Fodinibius salicampi: one gene and its partners. The protein of the gene in region 3 binds, or shares a complex with, the protein of the main gene of each other region. Links are inferred from orthologs where the notes say so. Each region holds a gene or a part of one and is shown on either strand. Other genes may lie near its edges.

Region 1 (7,860 bases), 480 kb from region 3 along the record:
AATATAAGAAGCTAAGCGCGAAACATCATGCAAATGTAGCCCGGGATTTAACCCGAGTTATACGTACTTAAGTTCACTCTGAAATTGCTTTTTCTTATTTATCAGTTGAAGTAAATGTAGAAATCGGGAAAGTACTACATGGTAAGTCAGCCTTCCTGTCTTTGCCGAATGGCCTCTGTAGAATATTATACATAAAAGATAGGTAGCGATTGGAGAAGGATATATAAATAACTGCTAGATGATAGGTAAAGGTCTCTTAACGAAAAGCTATTACGGGCAGGTGCCCCAGACCGGTTCATTTTCTGTAAGCAGTGCACTCTCATCAGAAAATTTTTCAGGCCTGGTAGTTATGTTGGAGACGCACCAATCGGTGAGGTCCTGGTTAAATTCAGAAGCTGTATGGAACATTGATCTCATATTGGTGACACTGCTGACATCCCAGTTGCTAAGATCCTGGTTAAAAGAAGAGGCACTTGAAAACATAATAGCCATATTAGTGACACTACTGACGTCCCAGCTGCCAATATCCTGGTTGAAAGAATCGGCGCTGAAAAACATTGCCCTCAAATTTGTGACACTACTGACATCCCAGTCCCCAATGTCATGGTTGAAGGAATTCGCTTCATGAAACATGCCGCTCATATCGGTTACGTTACTAACATTCCAGTTGCCGATGTCCTGGTTGAAGTGGTCTAAAAACTGAAACATCCCGCTCATATCCGTCACATTACTGACGTCCCATTCTGTAATATCATGTTTGAAGTTCCTGGCATGAGCAAACATCTCACTCATATCTGTGACACTGCTGAGATCCCACTTACCTATAGGCTGATTAAATTTCTTGGCATTATAAAACATCTCGCTCATGTCCGTTACGCCACTGACGTCCCAACCCTCAATTTCATCGTTGAATACACTGGCATTTTCAAACATAGCCTCCATATCAGTGGCGCTGCTGACATCCCATTTGCAAACGTGCTGATCAAAGGAAAAAGCTCGATGAAACAGGGAGCTCATGTCAGTAACATTACTGACATCCCATTCTCCGATAGGCTGATTAAACTCTAAGGCATTATAAAACATGCGGTTCATGTTCGTGACACTGCTGACATCCCAGCTGTCGATATTTTCATTGAAGGATGAGGCATCTTCAAACAGGCTGCTCATATCCGTGATGCCGCTGGTGCAGGTGGTGGCGGCGTTCTCCGGGGTGATCTGATCCCGAGTTCGCTTGGTATAGGTAACGCCGTCAACGGTGCCCTGCTCGCCGACCTCGGCCTCACTGCAGATCACGGTGACCCCGTTCTCGGCCAGGTAGAAGGTCTCGTTTTCGATAACTGTCTGACTGGACTGGGCGGTTTCGCCCGACTGACCGAATTGGTCGGATTGTTTCGTTAGTTCAGAACAACCAGTAAAAGTTAATATTATTGTTGTAAGTAGAATAAATATATTCCCTTTCATAACCTCGCCTGCAAATTTATTTTTAATTATTAATGAAAGGAGGGCAATAATCTGCCTCTTTAAATACGTACTGGAAATGAGAATTGATTGTTCCCAGCTTTTCTAAGCCTCTGCTACTTCATCTAGCTTGACGCCTACCAGTCGGCTTATTCCCGTCTCGGGCATTGTCACGCCGTACATCATTTCAGCTTTACTCATCGTCTTTTTGTTATGAGTAATGATAATGAACTGCGTGTCTTCACTAAAACGCTTTATCATAGCCGAAAACCGCTCGATATTGGCGTCGTCAAGGGGGGCGTCGACCTCATCCAGTACGCAGAAAGGCGAAGGCTTTACAAGGTAAATAGCGAAGAGCAGCGCAATGGCAGTAAGCGTCTTTTCCCCTCCGGATAATTGGTTGATGGAGGAGGGGCGTTTGCCTTTGGGATTGGCTTTTATCTTGATTTGAGCTTCCAGTGGATCTTCTGCTTCTTCATCAATAAGCAAATCGCAATAATCATCTTCATTAAAGAGTGTATGGAAAACTTTTTGAAAATTGACCCGTATTTTTTCAAAGGTATTATTAAACCGTTTGGTAGCTGTTTGGTTAATCCTATCGATCGTTTCCCGCAGCTCTTCAGCGGCTTGGTTTAAATCACCTACCTGTTCTTCATAAAAATCCAGACGCTCTTTTTCCTCCTCATATTCTTCTATAGCCAAAGGATTCACTTCACCGATCTTATTGAGTTTCTGCTTTAGCCAACCAATCCGTTTTTTGGCTTCCTCAGGCTCAGTATCCTCTGGCAATTTCTCCTCAACCTGGTCCATCAGTATTCCATACGTTTCCCAGATATGATCGGAGAGGTTCTCGATTTGCATTTCAAACTTTTCCTTGGCCATTGCCAGGTGATGTACCAGCTCCATATTTACTTCTTTGCGCCGGCGGACTTCCTTCAATTCTTTTTCAATTTCATTAATTCGTCCCCGCTGCTTGCCAGAAGCTTCTTCGGCCTGTTCAAGTGTTTTATCAGCCTCCCGTTTTTTCTCTTTTAAGGTCTCCAGCTGCTCTTCAAGCTGTTCGATAGAAGAACTGTATTTTTTGATACGTTTTTTAGCTTCTTCATTTTTTTCCGAACGCATCTCCAACCGTTTTTTCAGGTTTTTAATCCCTTCCTGAGCCCTTCGTATATCGCGCTCATGATTTTCAACCTTGTTTTTAAGGTCCTGATGCTTCAGTTGAGCATCGTTGTACCGGCTTTGTGCAATGGAGCGTTCTTCTTCCAGTTCTTCAAGAGTTTCTTTCTTTACTTGTTGCTGTTTGTGCAGCTGCTTGATCTTTTGCTGGAGTTCTTTCTGTTGCGGTTGCAACTGATCCAGATCTTCTTGAGCAGCATCCTCATTCTCAATGATCGTCTCCCGTCGATTCTTTAATTCACGGATATTTTTTTCATAGATCTGAATTTTAGACTCAAAGCTATTGATTTCGTTTTCAATAGTTCTGGCACGCTGCTCTTTTTCTTTGAGCTGTTCCTCAATCTTATTTAGGTCAATGCTCTGATATTTTTCTTTAAGCTCTTCAAGCCTTGCATTTGATTCTTCAATCTCAGAAGTAATGCTATCTCTTTTAGCAGTAAGTTTGGAAATCTTGTCTTCCAGTCCCACGCGGATGCCGGCGTTTTTGTCCTTGCTTCCGCTCTGTAAAAATTGCTGACTGGTGATCACTTCACCACCCAGGGTAACGCCCGTATTTCTACTGCCTGAAATTTGTTTGTAAGCTTCCTCAACTGAATCAACAAGCAGGACATTACCCAGTAATAATTCTTTTAATGTATCAAATTTGTCATCTGTTTTTACGACCTTTGCCAAAGAATTTGTTTCTGTTCCATAAGAATCGGAAAGTTGGTCGAGGGGTATGAATGTAGCCTGACCTTTGTCCTGCTCTTTAAGGATAGAGGCCGCTTCCCGAGCATCCTCAAGCGATTGAACGACCAGATAGTTCAGGGTTTTTCCAAGAACCGCTTCAAGGGCAACGGCGTGTTCCTCATCCGTAGAAAATAGGTTTGATACTACCTCTATGAGCTCAAAGTTGTCGCTCTGTTCTTCCAGCAGAAAGCGAACACTGGTAGGAAAGGCTTCATTAGAATCGGCAATATTCTGTAGGAGGGATATTTCTGATTCAACTGAATCCAGACTGCTTTTTTGACGGCGTATCTGATCCTTCAGCTCATCCTGCTGTTGGCTTAAATCTTCACGCCGTTGACGGGCTTTCAACAGCTCTTCTTGTTGTTGGTCTCGTTCCTTAATTGCGCCTTCCAATTTTTTGGCCTGGAGCTTCTTTTCCCCGCGGAAGTTAGCGATTTCATCTTCCAGATCCTCGATCTCTTCCCGGATACGGATCAGGTCTCCCTCGGCATTTTCAAGCTTAGACTCAATTTTAATTCGTTTAGTTTGCAGATCGTTGAGCGACTGATTGGTTTGTGTAAACTCCTTCTCTAGTTTGTTCAACTCTTCGCGTTCCGTGGAATACTGCCGCTGTATTTCACGGTACTGCTCCTTAGCATCGCTGAGATTTTTTTCAGCTTTTTGCAGATCAGTGTCAAAGGAATCTAATTTACGTTTGTTACTTTGGAAGGCCTCCCGCAAGTCTTCCAAGTCTTCTTCACTCTGTTCGATATCCTTGTCATATTGTTCAATGACACTTCTTTCATTACTTATTTTTTCCCGGGTAATCTCTAGCTTGGTTTCCGTATCCCGGATTTTTGAATGAAGCTGGCTAACGCGGCGCTGTGCTTCGGCCTGCTTTCGCTCTTTTTCACTTAATGCTTCGCGGGCAGATTCTTCTTCCTGCTCTAGTTTTTTAGTCTTCGAAACAATTTCTTTCTTTTCCTTATCCGCATTGTCAATACGTTCTTTTAGCGGTTCCAGCTCTTCCTGTACTTTGGTATACTCATGCTTATTTAGGGCCTTGTCTAGCTGTTCCAGCTCCTTTTTGTATTTTTTAGCTTTGTGAGCCTTTTCAGCCTGCTTCTCAAGAGATTTTGTCTTTTTTCGGACTTCAGAGAGAATGTCTTCAACCCGCTGGAGATCCTTTTGGGTATCATCCAGTTTTCGGAAGGTTTTTTTGCGCTTTTCTTTATAGCGGGTGATACCAGCGGCTTCTTCAAAGAGTTTACGCCGGTCGTTATTTTTGTCATTCAGGATTTCTTCTACCATTTTCAACTCAATGACAGAATAGGCATCCGAACTCATGCCTGTATCCATGAAGAGCTCTGTAATATCCTTCAGACGGCACGTCGTCCCATTGATAAGGTACTCGCTCTCCCCGGAGCGATACAGCCGTCGTGAGATCGTAACTTCGTTATATTCGGTAGGGAGGAGACCCTTGTTATTAACCAGCGTCAGCGATACCTCAGCCATTCCCAAGGCGTTTTTTTGAGCCGTACCGTTAAAAATAACGCTAGACATGCTGGAGGAGCGCAAGAGGGTAGGACGCTGTTCTCCCAATACCCAGCGCATCGCATCCACAATATTGGATTTTCCGCACCCGTTGGGTCCTACAATAGCGGTAATTCCCTTGTCAAAAGAGACACTTGTTTTATAGGCAAAACTTTTAAAACCCTGAAGTTCCAGTTCAGATATATACATTCGATATCAACTAAGAATGACAAGTAACAAACTAAAGGCAACAGTTATATCTATAACGGTTTAAATACTACCCAAATTTATTGTCGTAGCCGTTATTAGATTATAAATAGTGAATATACTACTATTGCTAGCGTGTAGTATAAAAAGATGAAATTAGAGTAAATTGCATATACTAAACTAAACAGTCATTATTTCTTCTTTCTTCTTTTCCAGAAGTTTGTCTACTGTTTCTGTGTGCTTGTCTGTTATGGATTGAATCTCTTCTTCCGACTCAAATTTGGAATCTTCAGGCAATGATTCTTTTTCAACCTTCTTTTTTATTTCGTCATTGGCATCGCGGCGGGTATTGCGAATCGAAATGCGGGTATCTTCGGCAATATCCTTCACGCGCTTAACCAATTCTTTACGACGCTCTTCTGATAATATTGGAAGCGGGATACGGATAATATTTCCATCGTTATTGGGATTGAGTCCAAGACCAGCAGACATAATAGCCTTCTCTATATCTTCCATGGCAGATTTATCAAAAGGTTGTACCGTTAGTAACCGTGCCTCCGGTGCACTAACATTGGCCAGCTGGTTTAGAGGAGTTTTCGACCCATAATAATCTACTTTGACCCCGTCGAGCAAAGCAGGCTGGGCTTTTCCGGCACGAATACGGGATAGTTCTTTTTTATAATAGGAAACTGCCTCTTTCATTTGTTTGTCGGCATCGTCGATAATGGATTGTAACACTGGTGGTATCATAATACGTCAGCTCTTTTTAGTAATTAAGTTACTTGTATTAATATCAAAAATGAATTTAAGAAATCTATGAATCTTCCCAAACCACCGTTGACCCGACGCCTTCTTCACCATTTAAAACTTTTGAAAGGTTCCCTACAATATTCATGTTGAAGACAATAATTGGGGTCTCATTCTCCCGACAAAGTGTAAATGCAGTTAAGTCCATTATGGAAAGCCTTTTTTCAAGGACTTCTTCACCCGTGATGGTGGGAAATTTTTCGGCATCGGGATTTTTTTCAGGATCGGAATCGAAGATACCGTCAACACGGGTACCTTTAAGTATGACATCAGCTTCAATTTCGATAGCGCGGAGCGAAGCAGCTGTATCTGTCGTAAAATAGGGGTTGCCGGTTCCTGCTCCAAAGATAACAACCCGCCCTTTTTCGAGGTGACGAATAGCTCTTCGTCGGATATAGGGTTCAGCCACTTCTTCCATCCGGATCGCTGACATAAGACGGGTATGTACGCCTTTGCGCTCCAGGGCATCTTGCAGGGCCATACTATTAATCATTGTAGCCAGCATACCCATATAGTCTCCCTGAACTCGGTCCATACCTTCCGTAGCTCCTTTAACGCCTCGAAAAATATTGCCGCCTCCAACTACAACCGACACTTCATACCCTTCGGCATGGGCTGCTTTAATCTCATTTGCATATTGCGTTAAGATATCACCGTCAATTCCATGTCCCTGTTCTCCTAACAGTGCTTCTCCACTTATTTTAAGTAAAATGCGCTGATAATCTTTTCCCACTGTTTTATGATCCTGTTTTATATATTCTGTGTTTCGATGTGATATATCCTTTAATCAATCAAAGCTTATAATCTCTTAAGCATAAAAAAAAGGCTACCAAATTGGTAGCCTTTTTTGAGAGTCGATATGTTTACGATTCTTCGCCAAGCTGAAGCCGGTGAAATGATTTCACCAACGGGATCCCGTTTTCTTCGAGGTAAGCTTTAACAGTCTTGCTGTTGTCTTTAACAAATTTCTGTTCCAGTAAGACACGTTCCTCGTAAAATCGCCGAAGTTTTCCCTGGGCAGCTTTTTCGGCAATCTCTTCAGATTTACCTTCATTGAGCAGTTGTTCTTTGGCAATATCAAGTTCTTGCTCAACAACAGAGCTATCCACTCCGTCTCTATTTACCGCAAGGGGATTCATAGCCGCAACCTGCATGGCTATGTCACGACCGATATCTTCATTATCAATTTCACCCTCAAATTCCACTAAAACGCCCAGTTGATTGCCGGGATGGATATAAGAAATATATTGGCCTTCAGATTCAGTGTAGATAACACGATTAATTTTAATTTTTTCACCAATCTTCCCAACCATGTCTTTGAGGTGATCAGCTACTGAAAGTCCGTCAATCTCCAGCTCCAGAAGTTCATCAACAGAGTCGACCTCATTTTCAAAAGCGAGATTCAGGAACTGCTCGGCTCGATTCTGGAAATCTTCGTTACGAGCTACAAAGTCAGTTTCACAATTTATTTCAAGGGCAGAAGCCTTGCTACCGTCATCGCTGAGACGCGTTACGATAAGGCCCTGATTAGCTTCGCGATCGGCACGTTTTTCGGAAAGCTTTTGTCCTTTTTTACGAAGGATTTCAATTGCTTTGTCAAAATCTCCATCTGCATCTTGAAGGGCCTTTTTGCAATCCATCATGCCAGCCCCGGTTTGTTCACGTAGTTCTTTGACCTCCTTGGCAGAAATGCTCATGTTCAGTTACGCTTTTATTAATTTGTAATTAAAGTTTATATATAATAGATGCCGACTATTCTTCTTCGTCTGATGCGGCTTCTTCTTTTTTATCCTTGCGGCGGGAACGTCGTTTGCCTGTAGCTTTTTTCTTTACTTTAACTTCTTCTTCAGCTTTTTTGGCATTTTCCGCAGCTTCTTCAAGCAGTTCTTCTTCATTCTGTGCTTCTCGGGCAGCATTCCCCTCAATAATAGCATCGGCTATAGCAGAGGCGACCAATTGAATAGTCCGTGC
Region 2 (6,713 bases), on a different replicon or contig from region 3:
AAAGAAAATTTCCTCCGAAGGTTTTATGCCTTTGGAAGTGATTGAAAAATCCGCCAATGGCGAATCTATTACTCAGCTGCGTGCTAATAGAATTGAGGAACAAGCGCTAGAAAGCTCTCTTTTTAAAGCACCGAATGGCTATAAAGATATGAGCAGCATGATGGAACAGATGATGAAACACAATAACTGATAGTTAGTTATTCGCGTTAAAGTATCAAAAGAAAGTACCTAGCTGTTTTAAGGTTCACGCCTGAAACAGCTTATTCCAGCTCGGATAACAGATCACGGGCTTTATCGCGATAGCTAGAGGATCGGGAGGCTTCGGCAACTTTTTCGAGATAGTGTCGGGCCTCTTCATGCTCTCCTCTTTTCGCTAATATATTACCGGCTTTATAGCCTGAAACCATCCAAAAGCTACGTTCCCTTGTATTGGGTAATTCTCCACCTAATTCAAAAGCACTTTTATACAGCGCCAGTGCTTCTTCGACATTACCCATCCGCTCTACAATCTGTCCTTTCCAGGTCCACAGCTCTTCCTGAAGTATCTTTTGTTTGGGGAAGCCCTCATTATCCCAATGCCTCAGCGTTGTTTTGATATACTCAAGTGCTTTACCGTAGTGACGCAATCGATAATAACTTTTTACCAAAAGACGAGCATAATAATTATTCCGGGGATACTGCCTCTGTAATTCTACAAAATGTTGAACTGCTTCCATATATTCCTTCTCATAGTTGAACGCAATATTTCCCAGAAAATAAGTTGCTTCCGCCCGGGCAAAAATGGCATTTTCAGAAGCCTCCCTAAGCAACTCTAATCCTTCTCCTTTATCTCCCTCTGGCAGCATCCATGAGACTGTTTTAACAATAGGATACGCTTCCGGCAGATAAGCTGCGTAATAACGCTTTAACCCTTCTGCAAGCTTAAGATCTGCTAAGCCAGATTCCTGATTCTTTAATTTTTCATTCGCATTCAACGCCTTGCGAGCATAATTCAGGCTACTAATCCACTCTTCACGATTGGAATATTGACGGGCTATATAACCATTACTAATTGCCTGAATAATAAGGGCATCAACATGACCCGGCTGCTCATCCAACAGTTTACCGGCCTGATAATTAGCCTTTTTCATCATATTAATAAACTGTTCATCGTGAGATGTATCCTGAAGATCTGAAAGTATTTCCCACCAAAATTTCATACCCTCCATTAACGTCCACAGCGGATGCTGAGGATACTTCTCTTTCCATTCAGAGAGCCGCCGGTCCGCTCCCTCAAACTGAAAGTTATAAATCGAATCTACTGCTGCTTTTGCATCGGGACGGAATTCAGAATCCGTTACCAATTCAGGGACTTGCGCAGCTCCACTCAAGGGTAAAAGCAAGCAGAGCAGTAACAGTAATTTCAGAGTTTTCACAACTTTTTTACCCATTAACAGTTTTCACCCGGATCTTATTGCAAATAATTCTGAAACCACTCCCTAGTTGCAGTAACCACTTCTTGAAAAATATCAGGAAAATCTTCACCATCAAAAGGATGGGAGGTATCAAAAGTGTGGCCTGAGTCAGGCATGAGTAAAATTTCTTTCTGCTCTGAGGTACAATGTTCATATAATTTTTCAGCTTCGCTATATGGGACAGCCTCGTCCCCTCTGGAATGTACAAAGAGAGCAGGAATACTGAGTTCTTCAACCCGCTTAACGGCCATCAGCCTATCTGCATTCTCTAAGGCATCTTCATGCACTATTTTCTTGACCGGCATGATTTGTCCCGTACGCCCGTTTATAATTTCCGTCACGCCTTTTTCCTCCCAATCACTGACCATTTCCGAACTCCATCGGGCATTATAATCCGCAACCGCAGACCATGTTACCAGGCATTTGACTTCCGGATACTCTGCAGCAGCCGCTACCGCGGTATGTCCCCCGCGCGAGTGTCCTACTATACCAATGACGTCGGTATCCAGCTGAATACCTTCCGACATTTCTATTTTACTATTTTTGAGAGCTGCAATGACTGATCCTACATCATCAAGATCCTGGCTCAATGTTTCCCGGGCAAAGCGATCCAGCTGATCAAATTCTGTCATGCTCTCCCCTACTCCATTCAGGGAAAAGTTCATTGCCAGCACCGCAAATCCTGCCCTGCTTAATTCGGCACACGCATCAGGGAAAGCTCCCCAGTCTTTAAAGCCCTTAAAACCGTGCAGGAAAAGCACCACCGGCAGCGGTTGACCAGAGGACCACTCATCCGGTGTATACAAATCATAATAAATGGGCAGATTTTCACTGGAAGGAACAAAACCAGACTGTTTCATAACCAAAAGATATCAATCAAAATTTTTTAAATGTTATATGACTTCGTACGATCTTTGCAGGAATATCTTCTAAAAAAAAATACCCATTACCCAAGTGAACTACTTCTTAAAGTTCAAAGGCTCCAGCTTAACCAGCTTCCTAAGAGCATTAATTTCGCGTTCCTCGAGATAGCGCCACTGCCCCATCTTAACATTGTTAAGATTCAGGCCGGCATAGTCAATACGCTTCAATTTCGTTGCCTCCGTGCCAAAATACTCAACCATTCTACGTACCAGCCGGTTACGGCCCTCAAAAATAGTCAGGACAAAGCCGTTGGGAGTACGGGCGATACTGTGAGCCTTAGCAAAACCATCTTCCAATTCGATCCCCTCCTGGAGTTCCTGCAGCTCATTATCCTTTAACTTTCGTTCGGTTTCCACCTCATATGTCTTACGCACCTCATAGCTGGGATGCATCAGCCGGTTTGCCAGATCTCCGTCATTTGTCAAAAGCAACAGCCCCATGGTATGACGATCGAGGCGACCTACCGGGTAAACACGCTTTCCCGTAGCATCTTCAACTTTATCCATCACGGTATCACGATTACGCGGATCATCTGTGGTAGTAATCGTATCTTTCGGTTTATTAAGGAGAATATATACCAATTTTTCAAGGTTCAGCTGTTCCCCCTCTACCACTACGCGATCGGTACGCTGCACCTTGACTCCCATCTGCGTTACTACCTCATCGTTTACCTTCACCTTGCCCGCCGCAATATAGTCATCTGCCTTGCGACGGGAACAAAATCCACAGTGGGCGATATATTTATTCAGGCGTATATCCTCATCCTCGCTGTAATTTTGATCTACAGCATGGGGTGCTTCCTTACGATTTCGCTGATTACTCCTCCTCTTTCGTCGACTCATTATCTGGTTTTTCTATCGATTCAAATTCTTTTTCTTCCTGCTCATCTTCCTGTGTATTTACTTCTTTATCGCTATCCCCTTCCTCTTGCGCCTCCTCTTCCAGGGTTAACTCTTCAGCGGTATACTCCTCGAGGTCAGGCACTTCATCCTCATCAATTTTATCAACAGCCTCAATAAGCGAGAGAGCTGTTTCCGTGGCATCCTCATCCTCTGCCTTTTCCTGTAACTCTTCAAGTTCGAGCTGCCGGTCAAAAAGGAATTGGCGATGTTCGGCCATATCATCATCCCGGAGAATCTCCTCAATTTCCCGCGGCTTGGGCAGTTCATCAATGGAGTTGATGCCAAAATGCTTCAAAAAATGCTTGGTAGTTCGATACAACAGGGGCTTTCCCGGCGCATCCAATCGGCCAGAGACCTCAATCAATACTTTCTCCAACAGTTGGCGCAGGATATAACCGGAATCCACTCCGCGGATGTCATCCACTTCAGGCTTGGTTACAGGCTGTTTATAGGCTACGATAGCCAGGGTTTCTATAGCAGACTGTGAAAGTTTCCGATAGGCATTTTCATGCTGAAAAATGCTCAACCATGGCTCATAGCGCTTTTTAGTCGCAAAGGTATATCCTCCGCCGACCAGGGTAATTTCAAATGCCAGACCGTTCTCTTCATACCGCTGATTTAACTTATCTACAAACGGCTCCACAGCCTCGGTTTCCAAACCCAGATTTTCTTCTCCTTTGGCAATAATTTCACAGATCTTCTCCGCAGATATAGGCTCCGGACTCGAAAAGATAAGCGCCTCAATCACTGAAGAAAGACGCGTGCCGTCAACAAATTCGTAATCATTCATAACCTAAATTCATCTGATCGCGGGATTCCATCTCCCATTTCATAGAGTGGAAAATAAGAAAAATTGTTAAGCTTCGTGCTCTTTGATAATAAAGAATCCGTCATTCCCCTGCTCCTGGTATAACGGCATGAGGATATAGCCATCACAACGGGCTTCAATTTTTCCTCTGCGGTCGGAAGCCAGCCATTCTCCCTCTTTAACCTTCTGAAAATTACTATAGCCAGGACGCATTTTAAACTCATCCCCATCCTCTATCATGTGCTGGTATACCAACTCGGTTTGGGCAGGAAGCTGTCGGGTATGAGACTGAAGATGTTCCCGAAATTTGGCTATCTCAGGGTAATGTTCTGACTTAATACAGCCTAAGGCCTGCAGCAGCAAAAATAAGGAAGCCGTAATGTTGTACTGCGTTAACTGATTGGTATGCTGTCCCCCTTCCAGGGCAAATGAAAGAATCCCGCGCTTCTGATAATATTTCAATGCCGTTCCACGCAGCGATTCCCCGATTCCAAATACCATTGGTGCATAGATTTGGGATAACAATTCGCGATGCTCGTTTACCTTGCCGGGGATCGTGAACATAGCTCCCTCTGCCGAAAACGTATGAACATCGGCAAGAATCACTTTTTCACTGCTGTTCTCCTGAAGGCGATCAAGGATTCGCAACAACCGCTTAACTTCAACGCGCTCGCTTGATCGCAAATGATGTTCGGGCTTAGATCGAATATCTTCAATAATAGAAGTAAACCAGATGCGGTTCATATCCTCATCCACATAGCGCACTCCATGCTGCAGGGCTTGCAGATTTGCGCGTATTCCCAAGAGCCTTCCCCGAAACTCTTCCTTTCGCTGTTCCAGAAGTTCAAGAATACTACTCACCGCCTCCACACCAGCCGTTTCATTGCCGTGCATTCCGGTTAAAAGAATAACCAACGGACCCTTTTTGGGCCCCTCCAGTGATCCAATAATCCGCTTTGACGCTATTTGTATGTTATCTTCGGTTGTAGCCGTTTTATTCATTAGGATCGTTATTCGAATGTAATACTTTCAACAGTCGTCCTGCTATTTTCATATAGTTATGTTCTGTAATAATACCTACCAGACGGTTATTTTTAACCACTGGCAGGCATCCAATCTCCTGACTGTCCATAATATCCATTGCCTCCATGATTGAAGCTTCCGGATGAATCGTAATCGGATTATCAATCATGATATCCTCGACCGATTCTACCACATCTTTTCCCTGATTCACTGCCTTACTATATTCATTAAACATCATGCGCATAGTAACCAATCCCACCAAATGTTTCTTTTCGTCCTCTACCGGAACATACTGAATACGCCGCCAGTCAATCAAATTAGCTACAAATTCCAGGATGTCATCCTTCTGCACCGTGAATAGATCAGTGGTCATAAACTCCTCTACAATCAGGCTCGAAGGCTCCCAGTGGTCCAGGTCTTCAATCCGAACTCGACCCCATTTATGGACGGGCTCACCCTTTTTCTGATTCTTAACCATCGCTGTGGTGATAGCCGCCAGCGTGTGTTCTTTGGATTCATTTTCCTTCATCAAAGCGGCATAATTATTCAGCATCCAATACGATGGTGTTTGGCCGGAAGAAACCCGATCCCGAATCAATCCCAGGTAATCAGATATATCGCTATTGGCGATATCCACTTCCTCTAGTCCCTCGCGAGCAATAGGGAGTAATTCCTCGGTAATAAGGTCGACAGCATTTATTCGCTGGTCGTCGAACCAGCGGAACTTTGTATCCAGTCCCATTTTGGAAGCCGCAACAAAGTTCATCCGTGCATCATCAAAATCCATTTTTTCAGATATATTAGGATAATAATCATCCATCTTATTCATCAGTCCCAGCCAAAAAGCTGAATTGGCAACCTCATCCGTTACCGTGGGACCTGAAGGCATCATGCGATTCTCAATACGCAAGTGCGCTTTACCGTCCAATAATCCATAGCAGGGACGATTCCACCGATAGACTGTTCCGTTATGTACCTGCAAAGCTTTCAAGGCTGGGGGTGTCCCCTCATCCAGCATCTTCTCCACATCTTCAGTTACTTCCGAACTCAACATTACACGATAACGGGCGGTATCTTCCTGAAAAATTTCTAAAATACTCTCTTTTACCCATTCATTGCCAAATGTAACCCGGGGGCTGCTTTCACGCAGGTGGTCGCCTACGGTTCGGGTATCCACTGATTGCTGGAAAAGTGCAATACGAGTTTCATTCCACAGACGCTTGCCAAACAATATAGGAGAGCCTACTGTTCCTGCAAGTACCGGTGCCGTAACCAGCTGGGCAATATTATATTTAGTAACAAACTCCTCCGGATCTACCTGCAGATGTACCTGAAAACCAGTGTTACAGGCCTCCAGAAGCGGTGAATCAAACTTCATCAACAGCTCATCCATCCCCTGGATGCGCAGATCAAAATCCTCACTTCTGAGTTTCGTAATAGCCTCGCAAAGAGCTCTATACCGCTGCAGAGGCGTCATATTTTTCAAATCTATATCCATCTTCCGGATGGTTGGAAGGATACCTGTTAATAGTATTTCTCCTCCCATATCTTCTGCTACTCTTCGTACTCGGTCTATCTGCTGTTGAAGGTTTTCCTCCATCT
Region 3 (6,755 bases):
CATTCAAACGGATGACGATAAAACTGCTCACGAATATGCCGTACTGATGGGCAGTTTGTTTAAAGAAGTGGACCTGAATTACCCCCACTTCAGCCGCATTATCATTGGTAGTGTTGTTCCCCAGCTTGCCCAAACTATTCGTGATGTCTTTAGTAACCGATCAAATGTGGACCCGCTAATTCTAAACGGAGATATTGAAACCGGTATCGAAATAGGCCGCCCCGATCCCGCGCAAGTGGGCGCCGATCTCATCGCTGATTCCGTTGGTGCCTACGAACTATTTAATGACAACTGCATTGTAGTGGATTTTGGAACCGCAACAACCGTGATGGCGGTGGAAAAGCCGGGCCGATTAATGGGAGGAGCTATCTGTTCGGGACTTAAGGTAACTATTGACGCCCTGGTTGGGAAAGCTGCTCAGCTTTCCCAAATTCCAATGGAGCCACCGCCGAAGGTAATCGGTACGAATACCATTGAGTCAATGCAGTCGGGACTGGTGCTTGGCCATATTTGTATGATCGAAGGCATCATTGACCGTATGCGCCAACAGATAGGAGCGGCAAAAGTAGTAGCAACAGGCGGTCTTGCCCAAAAAATAGCTCCCCATACAGACTATTTTGATGTTACGGATCCCATGTTAACCCTCGATGGCCTCCGCCTAATTGCTAACAGGCAGAAATAAAAAGTACTTTTGCCTAGCCTTCGATGGAATACCTTACCTGGTCTATACGCCAAAAAAATTTGAGATACCATTTAAAATAAACTGTACACCAATAGCCATGGCGATAAATCCCATCATCCGGGTGATGGCATTCATACCGGTGGGACCAATATACTTTGCTGAGAAGGGAGCTAATCGAAGAACTCCAAACGAAATTATGGCAACCAAAATAATAGCCAGCGTCATGATGGCAAGATCCATAATACCGCCTGCCTGAGATGCCAAACCAATAACAACTGCTATACTTCCAGGACCGGAAAGCATGGGCATTGCCATGGGGCTAAAGGAAACATCCTCCTTATCTTTGGCTGCTTCTTGTGCTTCATCAGAAATTTTTCGTTCTGACTGATCGGGGTTCAGCATCGAATAAGCCGCCCGCAAGATTATTAGTCCACCGGCAATGCGAATCCCCGACAGGCTTATACCAAAGAAGCTCATAATATAGGTTCCCGCCAATAGGAAAATGACGAGAACTAAAAACATGTAAAAAGAGGCTTTCTGCGCAACTGCTGTGCGCTCAGTATCGGAATTTTGCTCAGTAAGAGATAAAAAAACAGGCATCGCCGCCAATGGATTTGCTACCGAAATAATAGATGTAAAAGCGGCAATAAACAGTGAAAAAGAACTCGAAAAATAAGTCGTAACTAAATTACTTTGATTCAATAGGTCTTCAACCATAATACTGACAACCGGAAAACTTTTGGAAGGTATAAGGACCTTCAAAAATACACATTTTTCTTAGGAAAAATTAAGTCGTATTTTCAATTTTTGTAGTCATGACTAATGTTAGTATACAATTAAAACAAATCCAGGCATAGTGAACAACACGCACGATTTAACAAAACAAGTTGCTGAAATTGTTAATAAATCAAAGGCAAGCAGGAAGGAAAAGCTACAGGAAATATGCCGGTTATTATCTGATGAGATAGAAGTGTTTGACTGGGTTGGGTTTTACTTAGTCGATCCTAATGCAGACCGAGAGCTGGTACTGGGTCCCTATGTTGGGGAAGCTACCGATCATACCCGTATCCCTTTTGGGAAGGGCATTTGCGGCCAGGCTGCGGAAACGAACGAAACTTTTGTAGTCCCGGATGTCAGCAAGGCCGATAATTATCTCTCCTGCAGTATCCACGTAAAGGCCGAAATTGTTGTCCCCATCAAAAAGGACGGAAAATTTATAGCCGAACTCGACATCGATTCTCACACCCGGGACTCCATTACCGAAGAGCACCAAAAGATGCTGGAAGAAATATGTGACCTAACAGCCGACTTATTCTAAATAAACGAATCTGATTCTACCAGCGCTAATTTTCTTTGGTAATCTCTATAAATTGCTGGTTATCTACTGCCGGTGGCTGATCTGCATTTGCGATTAGTACGGTAGAGGCATACATCGTGCGCACAATTTTACTCAACTTTTCAAAACGGATTTTGTGAACTTCATCCGAAGGCTGATGGTAATCTTCGTGTATCCCGGTAAAGAAGAATGCGAATGGTACGCCCAACCGTCCAAAATTCCAGTGATCACTACGCCGGTAAAACTGGTTGGGATCCTGCAGGTCATTATACCTGTTATTAAGCTCTATCTGTCCGGAACGGCTGTTCGCCGCCTTTATAAGACTATCCAAATCTGAGGAAATGATTTCACCCCCGATAATATAGGCGTATTCTTCTATCCCCTGTTCTTCGTGTTCTTCATCAATTCGGCCAATCATATCACTGTTAATATTAGCCACCGTATTTTCTATGGGAAAGACCGGATGGTCGGAATAGTATCGGGATCCCAGCAAACCTTTCTCTTCTGCCGTGACGTTCAAAAACAAAATGCTTCTTCTGGGACGAACGCCATCCTCGGCCGCTTTATGAAATGCATGTGCAATATTAAGCAGCCCTATGGTTCCGCTGCCGTCATCGTCCGCACCATTGTAAATACGATCACCGGTAGAATCCGGCTGACCAATTCCTACATGGTCATAATGTGAAGTGATCACCACAACCTCATCTTTAAGCTCCGGGTCACTCCCATCAATATAAGCCAGTACATTTTCTGTTCTTATAGAGTTTTTGGATGTATATGGCATTTGGGCAAGGCTATAATTGAGCGGCTGAAGGGAAAAATCTTTAATATTTTGCAAAATTTTCTCTCGATAGTCTCTTATTGCATCTGCGCCTCCCACTAAATTAAGCATCTGGGCAGCCATATCGGGACTAATCATATTATATCCTTTTGAGAAAGGACCTTGTCCGGAACTATTCCCATCGTCGAGGTAAGCCAACTGCATATTTGATGGCTCTCCAAATGCAGACTGATCTGCTCTTGCAGCTTCTTCAAATTCGGCTTCGCTCATATCCGAAATCAGTAATATCCCTTCGGCCCCCGCTCCAAAAATGGCATTAAATCTACTTCGGTTATCCACAGACGAGCTGATAAGAGTATCACCATTTTCGACATGCGGAATATCCTGAAATACCATAACCCATTTTCCCTGAAGATCTGCCCCTTCTAAATGAGCAACCTCTCGGGCAGGATCATTAACACCAAAGCCGGCAAATATAATCTCACCGTTTAAGGAATCAGTACCTCCAAAAGCACGAATATAGTCTGCAGTAGACTGGCTACTAGCTACCGACCGACTTACAATACTTTTTTCTTCACCTGTTGTAGTATATGTCTCAAATATTATACTATCATTTTGCGTGGTATTAAGATCAAAATGCTGATAGTAAGTATCGTTATCACCTACGGGTATCAGTCCCATTTGTGCATATTGCTCGGACAAATATTCCGCTGCTTTTCTTTCTCCCGGAGTACCGGTTTCACGCCCCTCCATAGAATCAGCTGCAAATATAGACAAATGATGTCGCAAAAAATTCTCCGTGATACTATTCTGGTAGCTTAAGAGTGTTTCCGTATCAGAAATGGGGACTTTCTGACTTGCTTTTTCTGTTCCACTGCAGCCTGCTATGATTAATAGTAGGCTTAGACATAGTCCTGTCGTAATATTGCGTTGCATATTGGCTGATTTACTTTTTGAGGATACTTATAGTTTATGTTGCACTAATAATTTCATCTACGGGTTTCAAATCCAGATAAAAATCGGTTGGATCATCATTTTCCACATATAAATTTATCTGCCGTTCCTTGAGCATCTCTAAAATAGCCAAAAACGTAACTACGATTTTTGTACGGGTTGCCAGTTCCCTGCACATAGCCCGAAATCCGGTTCGTCCGCTTTCTTGTAGTCTATTCAAGACGTATTCCGTTTGATCCTCGATGGTATGCTGAATTTTTTCTACATGGTGCATGGCTTCCTGCTTCTTAATATCAGTCAGCACCTTTTTAAAAGCAGTCATCAGGTCGAACATAGTTACATTTTTTAAGGCCTCACCGCTGGCCTGTTTTTCTACCTGATCGACTTCGCGGTATCCACGAAAGTGTTTCTTCTGGGCCTCCTCCTCAATAGATTCCATTTTTTCGGCCATTTCCTTATACCGCTTATACTCCAACAGCCGCTGCACTAATTCATAACGGGGATCGTGTTCATCCAGCTCCTCAGAGGAATCTTCTTGGGGCAGCATCATTTTTGCCTTTATGGACATCAACATACTGGCCATAAGGATAAACTCGCTAGCCACATCCAGGTCCAGTTCTTCCATCAGGCTGATGTACTCCAGGAACTGATTGGTAATATATGAGATGGGAATATCATAGATATCAAGCTCATCCCTTTTGATAAAAAAGAGAAGTAAGTCCAGGGGACCTTCAAAGTTTTTTAACTGTACGCGGTACATTTATGCCTTAATAATTGGAATTATATCCATAACCATGCACTCATTTAATAAAAAAAGGGAATATTTATCGTTTTTACTACCAGAATTTTAGAATTAGAGGCACATATTGTTATTATTTTTATTAAAATCTAAGGTCCTATTTATATAGTTTTTATTTGAAGCGACATGGATTACTCCGAATTGGTTAGTGCCCTAAAGGAAAATAATACCCAAAAAACAAACAAGTTAGTAAAAGCGATCAGATCCCGGCTGGTAGCTTTTTTGCGTATTCACATGAACGCCAGCCAGTCGGATGCCGAAGACATGGCACAAGAAGCGCTGCTTATTAGTATAGAATCTATTCGCAACAATAAAATAAAAAATCCGGATCAGGTTGTTAAATATATGATATCGGTCTCTCGCAACGCCTATTTAAAAGAACAACAAAATAGAAAGCAGGTATCATTTGAAAAAATTTCTGACCTTTATCAGCATAAGCCCGGCCAGCTACAGTCTTTACTAGACAAGGAACAGAAAAACCTGCTACAGTGGTGTTTGGACCAGCTAAAGGATGAATATCAGAAATATATGCAATTTTGGTTTGATAATCCTGATATGCATACACAAAAAGTAGCCGACCACTTTGATATTAGTTTAAGCAATGCCTGGACCCGAAAACACCGGTTAATAAAAAAGCTGAGCGAATGTTATCAGAAAAAAAGTAAATTATAATGTAAGGATTTGCTTCTAAAACGTACTTACTTAGTAGTGATACCATTATATAACCTTTTGAAGTGACATATAAGCTAATAAGAACTAATTTATCGCACAATTATGTCAAGAGACATTGAACTTGAACAAAAAATAGACGCCTATGTTAAGGGCCAGTTGACAGAGGAGCAGGGCCGTGAGTTGTGGGAGGAACTGTTGAAGAAACCCGAATACATTGAGCTTCTGAATACCGAAATAGGAGTAAAATCCCTTCTATCCAAAAAGGAACCGGAAAAGAAAGAGGAGCGGCATAACTTCATTTATACTCTTCAAAATTCATGGAAGTGGACTGCCGCGGCTGCAGCTATTGCGTTAATTGTTGTTGCCTTCAATTTCTTTACGGGAAGTTCAGAAAGATCGCTGGAAGACTTGGCGCTCAATAATATCAACATCTCCGAAAACCTGGTTTCATCTCCGGTTCTGCGATCCAACAATACTCAGGTTAGTACGGAAGATTCTCTATTAAACCTTGGATTTGAAGCTGCTCTGGCTGGCAATATCTCTAAAGCTGTTTCACTCTATGACACAATTATTGAAAAATATCCGGGCGAACCAATAGCTACCAAGGCCTACCTTAACAAAGGAATTATCCACTTTAACGATGGCGATTTAAAAGAGGCCATAGCATCCTTCAAGAATGTTATAAATCAATCAGAGGGGACCTCTTTTATTAAGGAAAAAGGATACTGGTATTTAGGCAATGCCTACATCAATACCGATAGTCTTAATAATGCACATGATGCAATGTATCAGGTATACTCAATGGAAGGCATTTATGAACAGCCGGCAATCGATATTCTTCATAAGCTGGATAAGGAATTAGAGAATCCTGAACAAAATTATAAACCATAGGTAAATTATACGAATAAACCCTTCGAATATTTGCAAATAATGAGTTAATTTTATCTTCAATCCACTGATTGATAAACTATTAATTCATCCATTTTGCAAAATCCTCTTTTAGATGCCACAGATAATGACGAAGAGTACGAACAAACGCTTCGTCCCACGCGCATCAACGAATTCATCGGTCAGAAAAAGGTTATCCAAAATCTTTCTATCTTTATCGAGGCTGCCCAAAAAAGACAGGAAGCCCTCGACCATGTGATTCTCTCCGGACCACCGGGGCTGGGTAAAACAACTCTGGCGCATATTATCGCAAATGAGATGGGAGTTCAGATTAAACCCAGTACGGGACCCGTACTCGAGAAACCCGGTGATCTGGCAGGCATGCTCACCAATCTTGAGGAGGGAGATGTTCTCTTTATTGACGAAATTCATCGTTTGAATCCTGTGGTTGAAGAATACCTCTACTCGGCCATGGAAGATTATCAGCTTGATATTGTTATCGACTCGGGACCCAATGCGCGCAGTATCCAGATAGAGCTTAATAATTTTACCCTGGTGGGAGCGACTACCCGAAAAGGGCTGCTTACGGCCCCGCTGCGGGCCCGTTTTGGGATTGACATGCGGTTGGATTATTACGATGTGG

Evidence for each region.
Region 1: the proteins of ABEB05_RS13260 (region 3) and smc are in contact, whole or in part, in a crystal structure (PDB 3ZGX), measured with the Bacillus subtilis proteins. The link is inferred for Fodinibius salicampi from one-to-one orthologs.
Region 2: ABEB05_RS13260 (region 3) and scpB share a complex: the UniProt entries of both Bacillus subtilis proteins name them as parts of the cohesin-like complex. The link is inferred for Fodinibius salicampi from one-to-one orthologs.

What each region holds. Positions count from the first base shown.
Region 1 is NZ_BAABRS010000003.1:21,438-29,297, reverse strand. Bases 1,364-5,419 are described here. They hold smc (chromosome segregation protein SMC), read right to left. Parts: upstream 5,086-5,419; coding sequence 1,564-5,085; downstream 1,364-1,563. Other genes in these bases: frr (ribosome recycling factor), read right to left, coding at 5,263-5,419; ABEB05_RS11250 (BspA family leucine-rich repeat surface protein), read right to left, coding at 1,364-1,461. Also shown: more of ABEB05_RS11250, read right to left, coding at 271-1,363; more of frr, read right to left, coding at 5,420-5,832; pyrH (UMP kinase), read right to left, coding at 5,897-6,622; tsf (translation elongation factor Ts), read right to left, coding at 6,753-7,586; rpsB (30S ribosomal protein S2), read right to left, coding at 7,642-7,860. UniProt on the Bacillus subtilis protein: Required for chromosome condensation and partitioning.
Region 2 is NZ_BAABRS010000002.1:346,096-352,808, reverse strand. The notes cover bases 2,133-5,041. They hold scpB (SMC-Scp complex subunit ScpB), read right to left. Parts: upstream 4,071-5,041; coding sequence 3,195-4,070; downstream 2,133-3,194. Other genes in these bases: ABEB05_RS09360 (succinylglutamate desuccinylase/aspartoacylase family protein), read right to left, coding at 4,137-5,041; ABEB05_RS09370 (pseudouridine synthase), read right to left, coding at 2,414-3,220; ABEB05_RS09375 (alpha/beta hydrolase family protein), read right to left, coding at 2,133-2,314. Outside these bases: ABEB05_RS09385 (DUF4412 domain-containing protein), read left to right, coding at 1-190; ABEB05_RS09380 (tetratricopeptide repeat protein), read right to left, coding at 261-1,415; more of ABEB05_RS09375, read right to left, coding at 1,451-2,132; more of ABEB05_RS09360, read right to left, coding at 5,042-5,090; ABEB05_RS09355 (glutamate-cysteine ligase family protein), read right to left, coding at 5,083-6,713. UniProt on the Bacillus subtilis protein: Participates in chromosomal partition during cell division. May act via the formation of a condensin-like complex containing Smc and ScpA that pull DNA away from mid-cell into both cell halves.
Region 3 is NZ_BAABRS010000003.1:496,681-503,435, forward strand. The notes cover bases 2,642-5,592. They hold ABEB05_RS13260 (segregation and condensation protein A), read right to left. Parts: upstream 4,514-5,592; coding sequence 3,770-4,513; downstream 2,642-3,769. Other genes in these bases: ABEB05_RS13255 (M28 family peptidase), read right to left, coding at 2,642-3,735; ABEB05_RS13265 (RNA polymerase sigma factor), read left to right, coding at 4,679-5,224; ABEB05_RS13270 (tetratricopeptide repeat protein), read left to right, coding at 5,327-5,592. In the rest of the region: ABEB05_RS13240 (type III pantothenate kinase), read left to right, coding at 1-682; ABEB05_RS13245 (MarC family NAAT transporter), read right to left, coding at 725-1,444; ABEB05_RS13250 (GAF domain-containing protein), read left to right, coding at 1,539-2,000; more of ABEB05_RS13255, read right to left, coding at 2,026-2,641; more of ABEB05_RS13270, read left to right, coding at 5,593-6,115; Holliday junction branch migration DNA helicase RuvB, read left to right, coding at 6,209-6,755. UniProt on the Bacillus subtilis protein: Participates in chromosomal partition during cell division. May act via the formation of a condensin-like complex containing Smc and ScpB that pull DNA away from mid-cell into both cell halves.